Linked DNA regions of Myxococcus guangdongensis. The protein of the gene in region 1 binds, or shares a complex with, the protein of each later gene. Links are inferred from orthologs where the notes say so. Each region holds a gene or a part of one and is shown in the gene's direction. Other genes may lie near its edges. The genes, in order: carB and carA.

Region 1 (7,479 bases):
TCACCCCGCGCACGCGCGCCATCATCATCAACAGCCCCGGCAACCCCACCGGCGCCGTGTACTCGCGCGCCGCGCTGGAGGGCATCGCCGACGCCGTGCGCGGCCACGACTGCCTCATCGTCACCGACGACATCTACGAGAAGCTCCTCTACACCGGCGAGCGGCTGGGCATCAGCGACGTGGCCCCGGACCTGGTGCCCCGGCTCGTCGTCGTCAACGGCATGAGCAAGGCGTACTCCATGACGGGCTGGCGCCTGGGCTACGCGGCGGGGCCCCGGCCCGTGCTGTCCGCGATGCAGCTGGTGCAGGACCAGTCCACGTCCAACGCCTCGTCCATCGGCCAGAAGGCGGCGCTGGCGGCGCTCAAGGGGCCGCCGGACACAATCACCACCATGGTGAAGGAGTACAAGGAGCGCCGGGACTCCTTCGTGGGCGGACTCAACGCGCTCGATGGCGTGCGCTGCCGGATGCCTGAGGGCGCCTTCTACGCGCTGGCGGACGTGCGTGGCCTCTACGGGCGGCCCTACAAGGGGAAGGCCGTGGCGGGCTCGGTGCAGCTCTCCGAAATCCTGCTGGACGACTTCCGTGTCGCCGCGGTGCCGGGAGATCCGTTCGGCGCCGAGGGCTACATCCGCATGAGCTTCGCGACCTCGCGCCAGGTGCTCGGCAAGGGGCTGGAGCGGCTGGGCGAGCTGGTCCAGGCGCTGCGCTGACGTCCCTCGACGGCTCCGGTGTCGCCCTTGAGCGCGACGCCGGAGCGAAGAGGACACCTCAGTCCGTGTAGGCGAAGGCGCGATGCTCCTCGCCATACGGGCGGTAGACGAGCACCGCGGCGCGGCCGGAGAGGTTTCCCACGGCCACCCAGATGTCCTTCGCGTTACGCAGGTCCAGGCCGAGCCGGGCGGGGGCCTTGCCGTACTTCTTCTCCATCGCCTCGAGCGGGAGCACCTCCACGTCGTAGAGCGTGATGAGGTCCGTGCGCTTCAGTCGCAGCTGCTTCACCCACGCGGCGACGAGCTCCTCGGGCGTGGCGTAGCGCTTGTCCTCGAGCTGGAACGGGTAGAACAGCTCGTTGGCGGTGCTGCGCACATCGCCGGTGAGCAGGAACTGGAAGAGCACGCGGGCGCTCGTCTGGATGTCGCGCCGCTTGAGCTCCTCCGGGGACGACGGCGGCGCGGGCTCCGAGGTGTCCAGCCCCGCCGGCAGGTTCATGGGCATGATCGGCGCAGGCGCCGCGGCCGTCGTGGGCGCCGCGGTGGGCTTCTGTGCGGGCGCTGGGGCGACGGGCTCGGCGCGCCTGGGCGGCGGAGGCTTCACCTCGGCGGCGGGCTTCTCCGGGGCGGCGGCGGGGGCCTCGGCGGGCTTGGGGACGGGGGCGGGGGGCGGCTCGGCCTTCACGGGGGCCGGGGCGGCGGGGGCCTGGGCGGCGGGCTCCTGGGGGGCGGGGGGCGCGGCGGCGGGCTCGGGCGTCTCCTGCGCCAGGGCGAGCGCGGGCGACGTGAGGGAGAGGATGAGGGCCAGGGACCAGCGACGCATGCGACCTCCGAGAAGGGGTGGAGCGTAGCAGAGCGGGGCGCCTTGGCGCGTGCCGGGTGTGGACCCGGCGCACCGGGCGTCCGGGCGGTCGGCAGGCCACGGCCACATAACATCCGTGCATGCCGGGGCAGAGGTTGGTATGGGGGCGCCCCGATGCCTAAGCGTACCGATATCCGCAAGGTTCTGGTGATTGGCTCGGGCCCGATTGTCATCGGGCAGGCCGTCGAGTTCGACTACTCCGGTACCCAAGCCATCAAGGCTCTCCGGGATGAAGGCGTGGAGGTGGTGCTGCTCAACAGCAACCCCGCCACGGTGATGACGGACCCCGAATTCGCCTTTCGCACCTATATCGAGCCCATCACCGTCGACGCGGCGGAGCGCATCCTCGCCGCCGAACGGCCGGACTCGCTCCTGCCCACCATGGGGGGCCAGACGGCCCTCAACCTGGCCAAGGCGCTCGCCGAGCAGGGCATCCTGGAGAAGTACGGGGTGCGGCTGATTGGTGCGTCGCTGGAGGCCATCAACAAGGCCGAGGACCGCCAGCTCTTCAAGGCGGCGATGCAGAAGATTGGCGTGGCGCTGCCCAAGAGCGGCTACGCGACGACGCTCGACCAGGCCATGTCGCTGGTGGAGGAGATCGGCTTCCCGTCCATCATCCGGCCCTCCTTCACGCTCGGCGGCACCGGCGGCGGCATCGCCTACAACCGCGAGGAGTTCGAGACCATCTGCCGCTCGGGCCTGAAGGCCTCGCCCACGTCCACCATCCTCGTCGAGGAGAGCGTGCTGGGGTGGAAGGAGTACGAGCTGGAGGTGGTCCGCGACACCGCGGACAACGTCATCATCGTCTGCTCCATCGAGAACCTGGACCCCATGGGGGTGCACACGGGTGACTCCATCACGGTGGCGCCCGCGCAGACGCTGACGGACCGCGAGTACCAGCGGATGCGTCAGGCGTCCCTGGCCATCATCCGGGAGATTGGCGTCGACACGGGTGGCAGCAACATCCAGTTCGGCATCCACCCGAAGGATGGCCGCATGGTGGTCATCGAGATGAACCCGCGCGTGTCCCGCTCCAGCGCGCTGGCGTCGAAGGCGACGGGGTATCCCATCGCGAAGATCGCCGCGAAGCTGGCCCTGGGCTACACGCTGGACGAGCTGCGCAACGACATCACCCGCGACACGCCGGCCTCGTTCGAGCCGACGCTGGACTACGTGGTGGTGAAGGTGCCGCGCTTCAACTTCGAGAAGTTCCCGCACGCGGACCGGACGTTGACCACGAGCATGCGCTCGGTGGGCGAGGTGATGGCCATCGGCCGGACCTTCCCCGAGGCGTACATGAAGGCGCTGCGCTCGATGGAGCTGGGGCGCGTGGGGCTGGAGCCGCCCGAGCTGCCGCAGGAGAAGGAGGAGCGCGAGAAGGTGCTGCGCGAGGCGCTGCGCATCCCGCGCCCCGAGCGGCCGTGGTTCGTGGCCCAGGCCTTCCGCGAGGGCCTGACGGTGGCGGACGTGCACCAGCTGTCCGCCATCGACCCGTGGTTCCTGCGCTACATCGAGATGTTGGTGCGCGAGGCGCAGTCCATCCAGGAGTACGGCCGGTTGGACCAGCTGCCGGACGAGGTGCTGCGGCAGGCGAAGGCGCACGGCTTCTCCGACAAGTACCTGGGCAAGCTGCTCGGCTACCCGGAGGAGGAGGTGCGGGCGCACCGGCACTCGCGCAGCATCCGTCCGGTGTTCAAGCGGGTGGACACGTGCGCGGCGGAGTTCGAGGCCTTCACGCCGTACCTGTATTCGACGTACGAGGAGGAGGACGAGGCGCCTCCGACGGACCGGCAGAAGGTGCTCATCCTGGGCAGCGGTCCCATCCGGATTGGGCAGGGCATCGAGTTCGACTACGCGTGCGTGCACGCGGCCTTCGCGCTGCGCGAGGCCGGGTACGAGACGGTGATGGTCAACTGCAACCCGGAGACGGTGTCGACAGACTACGACACGTCGGACCGGCTGTACTTCGAGCCGCTGACGATTGAGGACGTGCTCGAGGTGTCCCAGCGCGAGAAGCCGGTGGGGGCGATTGTCCAGTTCGGCGGGCAGACGCCGCTGCGCATCTCGGTGCCGCTGGAGAAGGCGGGCCTGCCGATTCTCGGGACGCCGCCGGACGCGATTGACCGGGCGGAGGACCGCGAGCGGTTCAGCGCGCTCATCGAGAAGCTGGGGCTGACGCAGCCGGAGAACGGGGTGGCGCGCAGCCACGCGGAGGCGTTCAAGGTGGCCGAGCGCATCGGCTATCCGGTGATGGTGCGTCCCTCGTACGTGCTGGGCGGGCGGGCGATGGAGACGGTGTACGACGCGTCCAGCCTGGAGCGGTACATGCGCGAGGCGGTGAGCGCGTCGCCGGAGCACCCGGTGCTCATCGACCGGTTCCTGAAGGACGCCATCGAGGTGGATCTGGACCTGGTGGCGGACCGGACGGGCGCGGTGATGATTGGCGGGGTGCTGGAGCACATCCAGGAGGCAGGGGTGCACTCGGGTGACGCGGCGGCGACGCTGCCGCCGCACTCGTTGTCGCCGGACCTGGTGGAGCGGATGAAGGACCAGGCGATTGCGCTAGCGCAGGAGCTGGGCGTGGTGGGGCTGATGAACGTGCAGTTCGCCATCCAGGGGAAGACCATCTACATCCTGGAAGTGAACCCGCGTGCGAGCCGCACGGTGCCGTTCATCTCGAAGGCCACGGGTGTGGCGATGGCGAAGATCGCCGCGCTGTGCATGGTGGGCAAGACGCTGGTGGAGCTGGGGGCGACGCAGGAGCCCCAGATGAACCACGTCGCGGTGAAGGAGAGCGTGTTCCCGTTCGCGCGCTTCGCGGGCGTGGACGTCATCCTGGGGCCCGAGATGAAGTCGACGGGCGAGGTGATGGGCCTGGCGCAGGACTACGCGTCGGCCTTTGCGAAGAGCCAGCTGGCGGCGGGGGTGAAGCTGCCGAAGAGCGGCAAGGTGTTCATCTCCGTGAAGGACGACGACAAGCCGGCGGTGGTGGACCTGGCGCGGCGCCTGCGGGCGATGGGGTTCACGCTCATCGTGACGGCGGGGACACACAAGTACCTGGCGACGAAGGGCATCGAGGCGCAGGTGGTGCAGAAGGTGAAGGAGGGCCGGCCGAACATCGTCGACAAGATCGTCGACGGGGAGATCGTGCTGGTCATCAACACCACCTTCGGCAAGCAGGAGATTTCCGACAGCTTCTCGATTCGCCGTGAGTCGTTGATGCACTCGGTGCCGTACTACACGACGGTGCAGGCGGCGCGCATGGCAGTGGGCGCGCTGGAGTCGCTCAAGCGCGCGGACCTGGAGGTCAAGCCGCTCCAGGAGTACCTGGGCGTCACGAGCACGGTGCCGGGCAAGGCGCGCCGGTAGGATTCAGAGCAGTCCGTCTTGAGGTCAATCGCGGCCCCGTTCCCTGTCTTGGGAGCGGGGCCGTGGTGTTTTCGGGGGCTGAGTCCCGGCGAAACGCAACTGCGTCCTGCCTGTCCATGCTGCGGGCAAGTCTGTCTGGGCGCTCCTCTTGTGAGTCCTTGCATCGGGCCCATGGCACGGAAGACGCAGTGACTGCCAGTGAACCGCCTTGCCGCAGGCGCCTCGGGTTGGTCGTGGTACGGCACGCCGAGCGTGGCTTGTGTCAATGCGTGCTCAAGTCTCGAAGAGAGGAGTGGGGGGCACATGAAGACACGTTTCGGACGGATCTCTGGCGTCAAGCTCCTGGCGATACTCGATGCGGAGGTCTTGCGCCTGGTCTCGAATCCCGATGATGAGAACAAGGAGAGATTCCACTACTGGATTCGGATGAGTGGCGTCTTGGCTGTCACAGATAACCGCAGGCGTCCGACCCGCGTCCCCATCCGGGTGCCGATGCAGAGTCAGGTCTTGGTCGCCGGAAATCCCGCCAGAAGTTCAGCGAGCGGGTCCATTTCCCCGTGTCCTATGGCTCTTCTCCCAAACCTGATTTGAACTATGAGCAGATCGCGCAACACCTCACGACGATCCTATCGACGACCACCTTGACGGATCGCGACATCGCCATCGATTTGCTCCGTCGCATGATGGACAAGCCCACCCTGTTGGACTTCCGGCAGGATCGCGCGCACGGAGCCTTCTTTGATGCGCTCGTGGTGTTGATGTTCGGCGTCGAGGCCTCGCGAAACCAGGCCACCTGGCGACGAGCGTGTTCCTGCTCGACCTCATCCGCAGCGAATGTACCTATGGGCGAAAGGGCACCAAGCGGTTCACGTTCGCCAAGGCCTTTCACAGTCGCTACTACTGGGACGACGGGCTGCTGACAGATGGGCGGTTCAAGGAGAGCTGGTACGGCGGAAAGTTTCCCATGGCTGTCCATGGTACGGGTTCCGGCAACATGCGGCGGCGCTATGAAATCGTGGGCGCTCCAGGGAGCTCGTCGAATCAGGAAGCCCTTGAGTACCTGACCCAGCGTCATGCTGTTCCCCAGCGGGAGATCGCCTTGCTGGTACATTGGTTGGAGGCTTCGGGCGCCGAAGACACGGCCGAGAGCGTTGAAGAGTGCATCCGGACCCGTCTTCACCAAGCCTTTGTCTCGGGGACGCTCCCTCAAGCGCTTCCGCAGAACCCACGTCCAGACACCGTCGAGCACGTGAAGCTCGACTCCCTCTCCGTGGATGGCGATCAGAAGGTGTTCGTTGTCCCGGGTCCCGCGGCTCGTCACTATCATCTGGATCCCACCTGCAAGACGGTGCCCGGAAAGTTCCGCACCCATCACTCGCTCCATTCTCGAGAGGGGGGCGGGATAGAATTCTCGATGAACACACTCCCTTCGCTGGTGCTCTGCTCCCGCGAGGACGCGGAAGAGGATGGCCTGACTGCCTGTCCGTGGTGCTTCGACGTCGAACGACGGGAGAACGGGGACGTCGAGGACCAGTCGGTGTCACTCTCCAGCAGCTCCAGTTCTGGTGGATGCCGCGACGGCTCGCAGTTCTGAGTGTATGCCCGTCCAGTGGGGCGCCATGAGCCGCGAGCGAGGCCGGAAGCCTCCGTGGCGCTCCGGTTTCGTGTTGTCACGGAGAGGACTGGGAGGTGGTGGTCTGTTGCTTCCGTCTCCGTCTGGGAAACGTGACCGCCGGCGCGGCGGGTGCTGTTCCCGGCTTCATTTCGACCCGGGCGATCTCGACCTTGAAACGTGTTCGCTGGAGCATCCGCGCGTGCTTGAGGAGCATGACCTTGCTGAAGATGGGGAGGATCTCCAACAGCGGCTCTGTCCGCTCGGTGCCAAGGGCATAGACGAACCGCAGGGAGTCGATGTCTTCGTGAGAGAAGGTTTGTGAAGGCCACTGCCGCGTGACTTCGGTGACGAACTTGTCCCGGTAGGGGGCGTGCTGCCGGAAGAGGTCCGCTGAGACGGTGGCCTGAGAGAAGAGGTGGCTGAGTGTGGCCGAGTCGTTCAGGCGCTTCACGCAGAACAGCTTCTTGCTCGGGCGATGGAAGAGGTCCGCGATCTCGATCTTGCTGTGACCAAGGCCAGGGCCAAAGGTGAAGAGCTCTTTGTCCATGTACAGGAAATCGGCATCCTGTTTGTACTGGATGTTGTAGTCACCTTCGATGTGTGTCAGTTTTTCTTTTTTGTTGAGGGTTTGATGCCAGGGCTTGAGCCCTGGTGTTTCACTCGGGAGGATGAGCGTGGCGAGCTCTTGCTGTATCTGGTCGAGATAGTCGTTGCTGATGCGGTACCATTTCCGATTGCAGAGCACAAACTTGATGCCATCGAGGTCCACTTCATAGGTGAGGTAGGCGTGAAGTGGCTCCGCCGCAGTCTGTCTCATTGCTCCCGAATCGACCTCGATACCCGTGATCCGGATCTTCTTGAGGTCGGCGAACTCGACCTCATCGTCACCGAGGTAGTCATAGAGTGCGGGTAGGGTGACC
Region 2 (6,631 bases), 250 kb from region 1 along the record:
GCCTGCGTGGAGCCCTACCGGATTCCGTCCGGCTCCATGCTGCCCACGCTGCACATCGGCGACTTCGTCCTCATCAACAAGTTCATCTACGGCGTGCGCGTGCCATTCGCCAACGTGGTGCCGTTCGTCATCCTGCGCCCACCAGCCCGAGGGGATGTCGTCGTGTTCAACAACCCGGTCGACACGTCCGCCGACTACATCAAGCGCGTGGTGGGCGTGCCGGGGGACACGGTGGAGCTGTTCGACGGGGTGGTGCACCTGAACGGTCAGCCGCAGGCGCGCCAGCTCGAGGACCCGGAGTACGTCGTCCATGACCTCGCCGAGGGGACGTGGATGGCGCGACGGGAGGCGCTCTACCAGGAGGACCTGGGAGGTGTGTCGCACGCGGTGCTCCAGACGCCCACGCGGACGCCTCGTCACGAGGGGCCCTACGTCGTCCCCGAGGGCCACGTCTTCGTGATGGGCGACAACCGGGACAACAGCGCGGACAGCCGCCACGGCCTGGGCGTCACCGGCTACGGCAGGACGGAGTTCGTCCCGTATGGCCACATCAAGGGCAAGGCCCTGGTGATGTGGCTGTCCGTGAGCCACGGCGGTCTGTTGCACGGGCTGTTCGGCGGCACCGGCCTGCGGGTGGACCGCTTCTTCGAGCCCGTGCGCTGACCCACACGTCAGGGGCAAGCAGCCCGGCGTGCCTCGGACGGTGCTTGACGCGCCGCACGGCCCGGGGTACGCGGCGGCCCCGGCCATGAGACACCTCCTTGGAATCGAAGGCTGGCGCCGGGACGAGCTCGAAGCGGTGCTCGACAGGGCGCGCGCGCACCTCCCCGGTGGCCCGGATGCCACCCACACCCTGCGCGGCAAGGTCGTCGCCAACCTCTTCTTCGAGGACTCGACGCGCACGCGCACCTCGTTCCACATGGCTGCTCGCGGCCTGGGAGCGGGGGTGCTCAACTGGAGCCCCTCCGGCTCGTCCACCTCCAAGGGCGAGACGCTGCTGGACACCGCCCGGAACATCGAGGCGACGGGGCCGGTGGCCATCGTCATGCGGCACCGCTCCTCGGGCGCGCCGCACCTGGTGGCCAAACATGTGCGCTGCGCCGTCATCAACGCGGGGGATGGCACCCACGAGCACCCCTCCCAGGCGCTGCTGGACGCCTTCACGCTGCGCCAGCGCTGGGGCGGCCTGGACGGGCGCACGGTGCTCATCGTCGGCGACATCCTCCACAGCCGCGTGGCCCGCTCCAACCTCTGGTGCCTGAAGGCGCTGGGCGCGCGGGTGGTGGTCTGCGGACCGCCCACGCTGATGCCCCCGGGGCTGGAGGCGCTGGGCGCGGAGGTGACGCACAACCTGGACGCGGCGCTGCCGCAGGCGGACGCGGTGATGTGCCTGCGCCTGCAGCTCGAGCGGATGGGCGAGGCCTTCCTGCCCTCCACGAAGGAGTACTCGCGGCTCTTCGGCCTCACCGCCGCGCGCGAGGAGCGGATGAAGGCGGGCGCGCTGGTGATGCACCCGGGCCCCATCAACCGAGGGCTGGAGCTGGCCCCCTCGGTGGCGGACGGGGAGCGCAGCGTCATCCTGGAGCAGGTGTCCAACGGCGTCGCCGTGCGGCGGGCCATCCTCGAGGTCTGCACGTCATGAGTGCCACGGTGCTTTTCCGCAGAGGGCGCGTCATCGACCCGCGCAACGGCGTGGACGGCGTGCGGGACGTCCTGGTGCAGGACGGCAAGGTGGCCCAGGTCTCCGACGCGCCGCTGGCGGTGCCCGCGGGCGCCGAGGTGGTGGAGGCCGACGGCAAGTGGGTGCTGCCGGGCTTCATCGACCTGCACGTGCACCTGCGCGAGCCGGGCGAGGAGGGCAAGGAGACGGTGCTCACCGGCTGCCGCGCCGCCGTGGCCGGAGGCTTCACCGCCGTGGTGGCGATGCCCAACACCAAGGTGGTCAACGACAGCGGGCTCGTCACGGAGCTGGTGCTGTCACGCGCCCGCGCCGCCAACCTGTGCCACGTGTACCCCGCGGGGGCCATCACCAAGGGCCTCAAGGGCGAGGAGCTGGCGGAGACGGGTGAGCTCATCTCCTCCGGCTGCGTGGCGATCACCGACGACGGCAAGCCGGTGATGAACGCGGCCCTGATGCGCCGCGCGCTGCAGTACGCCACGCTGTTCGGCGTGCCGGTGATGGTGCACGAGGAGGACCTCACGCTGTCCGCCGGGGGCGCCATGCACGAGGGCCCCACGTCCACGCGCCTGGGCCTGCGCGGCATCCCCGCGTCCGCCGAGGTGGCCATGGTGGCCCGGGACCTCGTCCTGCTCGAGGAGACGAAGGGCCGGCTGCACATCGCCCACGTGTCCTGCGAGGGCAGCGTGCGGCTCATCCGCGAGGCGAAGCGCCGGGGCCTGTTCGTGACGGCCGAGGTGACGCCGCACCACCTCATCCTGGATGACCGGGCGGTGGGGGACTACGACACGCACGCGAAGATGGCGCCGCCCCTGCGCGCCGACCGCGACGTGGAGGCGCTGCGCGAGGCCATCGTCGACGGGACCATCGACGCCATCGCCACGGACCACGCGCCCCACGGCGTGCTGGACAAGCAGGTGGAGTTCGAGAAGGGCATCAACGGAATCGTGGGGCTGGAGACGGCCCTGGGGCTGACGATGGAGCTGGTGCACGCGGGGCGGCTGGACGCGAAGCGGGCGGTGGAGCTGCTCTCGCACGGCCCGGCGAAGGCGTTCGGCCTGCCGGGCGGCCACCTGGCCCCCGGGGCTCCAGCGGACATCACCGTGGTGGACCCCTCGGAGGAGTGGACGGTGGATGCCCACCGGTTCTATTCCCGCAGCCGGAATACCCCCTTCCATGGCCGTAAGCAGAAGGGACGCGTGGTGCAGACCTGGGTTTCTGGCCGGAAGGTGTACGCCGACGGTCAGGTGAAGGAGTCGCGGTGATGACGAAGCGGGCAGTGCTCGCCCTGGCGGATGGCACCACCTTCGAGGGCCGCGCTTTCGGCGCGGTCGGCGAGACGGTGGGTGAGGTGGTCTTCAACACGTCCATGTACGGCTACCAGGAGATCCTCACGGACCCCTCGTACGTCGGGCAGATCGTCACCATGTCCTACCCGGAGATGGGCAACGTCGGCACGACGCCGGAAGACGAGGAGGCGGGCAAGCCGCACGCGGTGGGCATGGTGGTGCGCGCCCTCGCGAGCCAGCCCTCCAACTGGCGCTCGCAGGAGTCGCTGGACGCGTACCTCAAGCGCCACGACGTCGCGGGCATCGAGGGCCTGGACACCCGTCGTCTGGTCCGGCACCTGCGCACCCACGGCGCGCAGATGGGCGTCATCTCCAGCGAGGGCCTGTCCCCGACGGCCCTGGCCGAGCGCGCCCGCACGGCGCACGGCATGGAGGGCCTGGACCTGGCCACCGGCGTGTCCACCAAGACGCCGTACACCTTCACCGCGCCCTCGCCGGACGTCTTCACCGGCATCGGCGAGGCCCACCCCCAGGGTGCGCCGCGCTTCGACGTCGTCGCGTACGACTACGGCCTGAAGAAGTCGATGCTGCACTTCCTCGTGGACGTGGGCTGCCGGGTGACGGTGGTGCCGTCAAACACCACGGCGGACGAGGTGCTGGCCCGCAAGCCCCACGGCGTCTTCCTGGCCAACGGTCCTGGCGACCCGGCGGCGGTGAAGGGCGCGGACCGCACGGTGGCGGCGCTGCTCGGCAAGGTGCCCGTGTTCGGCATCTGCCTGGGGCATCAGATCATGGCCCTGGCGCTGGGCGGCCGGACGTACAAGATGAAGTTCGGCCACCGCGGCGGCAACCAGCCCGTGAAGGATTTGACGACGGGCAAGGTGGAGATCACCGCGCAGAACCACGGGTTCGCCGTGGACGACGCCAGCCTCAAGGGCAAGGCCGTGGTGACGCACATCAACCTCAACGATGGCACGGTGGAGGGCCTGGCCGTCCCGGACGCGCGGGCCTTCAGCGTGCAGTACCACCCCGAGGCCTCTCCGGGCCCACATGACGCACGCTATCTCTTCGGCCGCTTCGCGAAGCTGATGGCGGGGTAGGATCAACCACCCAATATGGACTCCCCGCTGTCACCGCTCTCCTACCAGCCGTACCTGGACCAGCTCATCGCCTTCGGCAGCGCGGAGTCCCGGAAGGAGGACCTCCTCGCGGCCAAGGCGGAGTACTTCCGCCTGACGGGCGAGGTCTTCGAGGACGACAAGCTCTTCGAGCTGCGCATGGCGTCGTTCCTCGACTTCTACCTCTACGACCGCGTCTCGACGCTCACCGGCAAGACGCCGGCCGTGGAGTTCTACGAGCAGCGGCTCGCCAACACCCCGCCCGAGGAGGCCAACGCCTTCCGCAGCTTCACCGAGACGGTGCACGGGCTCTTCGAGGTCCGGAAGCTGGCCAAGGGCCTGGTGCGGCTGCGCGAGCTGTACTCGGGCAAGGACTTCGACGTGACGGAGCGCCGTCACATCGCGGGGCTGGAGGCGGGCGACATCCTGGAGGCCCGGCTCATCCCCTTCGGCGGGCACCTGCTGTTCTCCTCCGCCTTCTGCTACCACCCGCGCGTGGCGCTGAAGTCCATCAAGGCCGAGGTCAAGCGCCGCAAGAAGAAGGAGCCGCAGCGCACCCCCAACGAGCTCGTCTGGGAGTGCGCCCGCCGCGCCCTCAACATGGACCGCTACCGCCAGCTCTCCGTCGAGAAGATCTACGACTTCGAGCAGAAGGTGCTCTGACGACGCGCGTCCACCGCGCTCACACGCGGTGGATGCTCATCAGATTCGTGTTCCCGGGGACGTTCAGCGGCACGCCCGCCACCACCACGACGGGCGCGCCCTCCGCGCAGATGCCCTCGCGCAGGCACAGCTTGCGCACCTGGCTGAGCATCGCGTCGGTGGAGCGCACCCGGCGCACCTGCAGCCCCGTCACGCCCCAGTACAGCGACATCCGGTGGACGGTGGTCTCGCTCGGCGTGAGCGCGATGATGCGCGCGTTGGGCCGGAACTCGGAGATGAGGCGCGCGGTGTGGCCGCTCTCCGTGTACGCGACAATCGTCCCGATGTTGAGCTGACTGGCCGCCGCCACCGCCGCCGCCGCCACGCCGGTGCCCAAATCCTCCGAGCGCTCGAAGGGCGAGTGGTGCTGGTGGCGCGTCACGCCGCGCTCGGTCTCCTCGACGATGCGCGCCATGGTGGCCGCGGCCTCCGTGGGGTAGCGCCCCGCGGCCGTCTCACCCGACAGCATCACCGCGTCCGCGCCGTCCAGAATCGCGTTGGCCACGTCGGACACCTCCGCGCGCGTGGGGCGGGGGTTGACCACCATGCTCTCCAGCATCTCCGTGGCGACGATGACCAGGCCGCCCATCTGGTTCACCACCTTCACCATGTGCTTCTGGATGGCGGGCAGCTGCTCCAGGGGCATCTCCACGCCCAAGTCCCCACGCGCCACCATGATGCCGTCCGCGGCGCGGGCGATGGCCTCCAGCTGCTCCACGGCCTGGGGCTTCTCAATCTTGGCGATGAGCGGCGTCTTGTTCTTCGCCACGTGCTTGCGGGCGCGGTGGATGTCCTCGGCGGTGCGCACGAAGGACAGCGCCACGTAGTCCACGCCCACGTCCTGGCCGAAGGCGAGGTCCGCCTCGTCCTTGGACGTAATCGTGGGCACCGACATGGGCGAGCCGGGCAGGTTCAGCCCCTTGTGGTCCTTGAGGAGGCCGCCCACCTCCACCTCGCACGTCACGTCCTGGCCGGACACCTTGCGCACGCGCAGGCGCACCCGGCCGTCGTCCAGGAGGATGGCGTCCTTGGGCGCCACGTCCTTCACCAGCGACTTGATGGGGGTGGGGATGATGTCGCCCTGACCCACCACGGCCCGGGTCGTCACGGTGACGCGCTGGCCGGGTTTCACCACGAGCTGTCCACCTTCGAACTTTCCGAGGCGGATCTTCGGACCCTGGATGTCCTGGAGGATGGCCACCGGCAGCTTCAGCCGCTGGGCGGCCTTGCGGATGAGGGACACCCGCTGGCGGTGCTCGTCATGCGTGCCGTGCGAGAAGTTCAGCCGCGCCACGTTCATGCCCGCGCGGATGAGGCCCTCGATGGCCTCCAGCGAGCTCGTTGCGGGCCCCAGGGTGCAGATGATCTTCGCCTTGCGCATAGGTGCGCGCATCCTAGGCGCCCGGGTGCGTGGCTTGACAGCTTCGCGCTCGGGGGACTAACTCTTCGCTTCCAAGTACCGAGCTTCAGCAAGAAAGCCCGGCTTCCCTGGGAGGGGGGGCCGGGCTTTCTCGCGTCCCGTGAGCCGCGTCACAGCTCGAGGATCTTCCCCGTGCCCTTGGGCGCGCCCAGCGGCGGGTGGCCCGGCGGCAGCACCTCCGCGTCCATGTCGATGGGCGGCGCGCTGCCCGGAGCGGGCATGCCGGGAGGAGGCAGCGGGGTGGGCTCGTCCATGAGGCCACCCGGGTCGCTGCCGCCCACGCCGGGGCCGCCCCCCTGGAGGGACTCGATCTCCTCGCGGCTGATGCCCGCCAGCGTGAGCACCTTGCGCGTGACGCGGATGCGCGCGTGGCTGGTGAGCGCCATGGCGATGGAGTCCGACGGCCGGGCGTCCAGCGTCATCT

Evidence for each region.
Region 2: the proteins of carB (region 1) and carA are in contact, whole or in part, in a solved structure (PDB 1KEE), measured with the Escherichia coli proteins. The link is inferred for Myxococcus guangdongensis from one-to-one orthologs.

What each region holds. Positions count from the first base shown.
Region 1 is NZ_JAJVKW010000004.1:440,595-448,073, forward strand. What follows is about bases 1,298-5,144. They hold carB (carbamoyl-phosphate synthase large subunit), read left to right. Parts: upstream 1,298-1,689; coding sequence 1,690-4,944; downstream 4,945-5,144. Other genes in these bases: LXT21_RS15225 (hypothetical protein), read right to left, coding at 1,298-1,536. Outside these bases: LXT21_RS15220 (pyridoxal phosphate-dependent aminotransferase), read left to right, coding at 1-713; more of LXT21_RS15225, read right to left, coding at 772-1,297; LXT21_RS15235 (hypothetical protein), read left to right, coding at 5,750-6,538; LXT21_RS15240 (DUF6119 family protein), read right to left, coding at 6,615-7,479. UniProt on the Escherichia coli protein: Large subunit of the glutamine-dependent carbamoyl phosphate synthetase (CPSase).
Region 2 is NZ_JAJVKW010000004.1:690,492-697,122, forward strand. Bases 2,006-5,004 are described here. They hold carA (glutamine-hydrolyzing carbamoyl-phosphate synthase small subunit), read left to right. Parts: upstream 2,006-2,942; coding sequence 2,943-4,067; downstream 4,068-5,004. Other genes in these bases: LXT21_RS15895 (dihydroorotase), read left to right, coding at 2,006-2,943; LXT21_RS15905 (hypothetical protein), read left to right, coding at 4,083-4,748; pyk (pyruvate kinase), read right to left, coding at 4,768-5,004. In the rest of the region: lepB (signal peptidase I), read left to right, coding at 1-663; LXT21_RS15890 (aspartate carbamoyltransferase catalytic subunit), read left to right, coding at 749-1,642; more of LXT21_RS15895, read left to right, coding at 1,639-2,005; more of pyk, read right to left, coding at 5,005-6,168; LXT21_RS15915 (bifunctional nuclease family protein), read right to left, coding at 6,318-6,631. UniProt on the Escherichia coli protein: Small subunit of the glutamine-dependent carbamoyl phosphate synthetase (CPSase).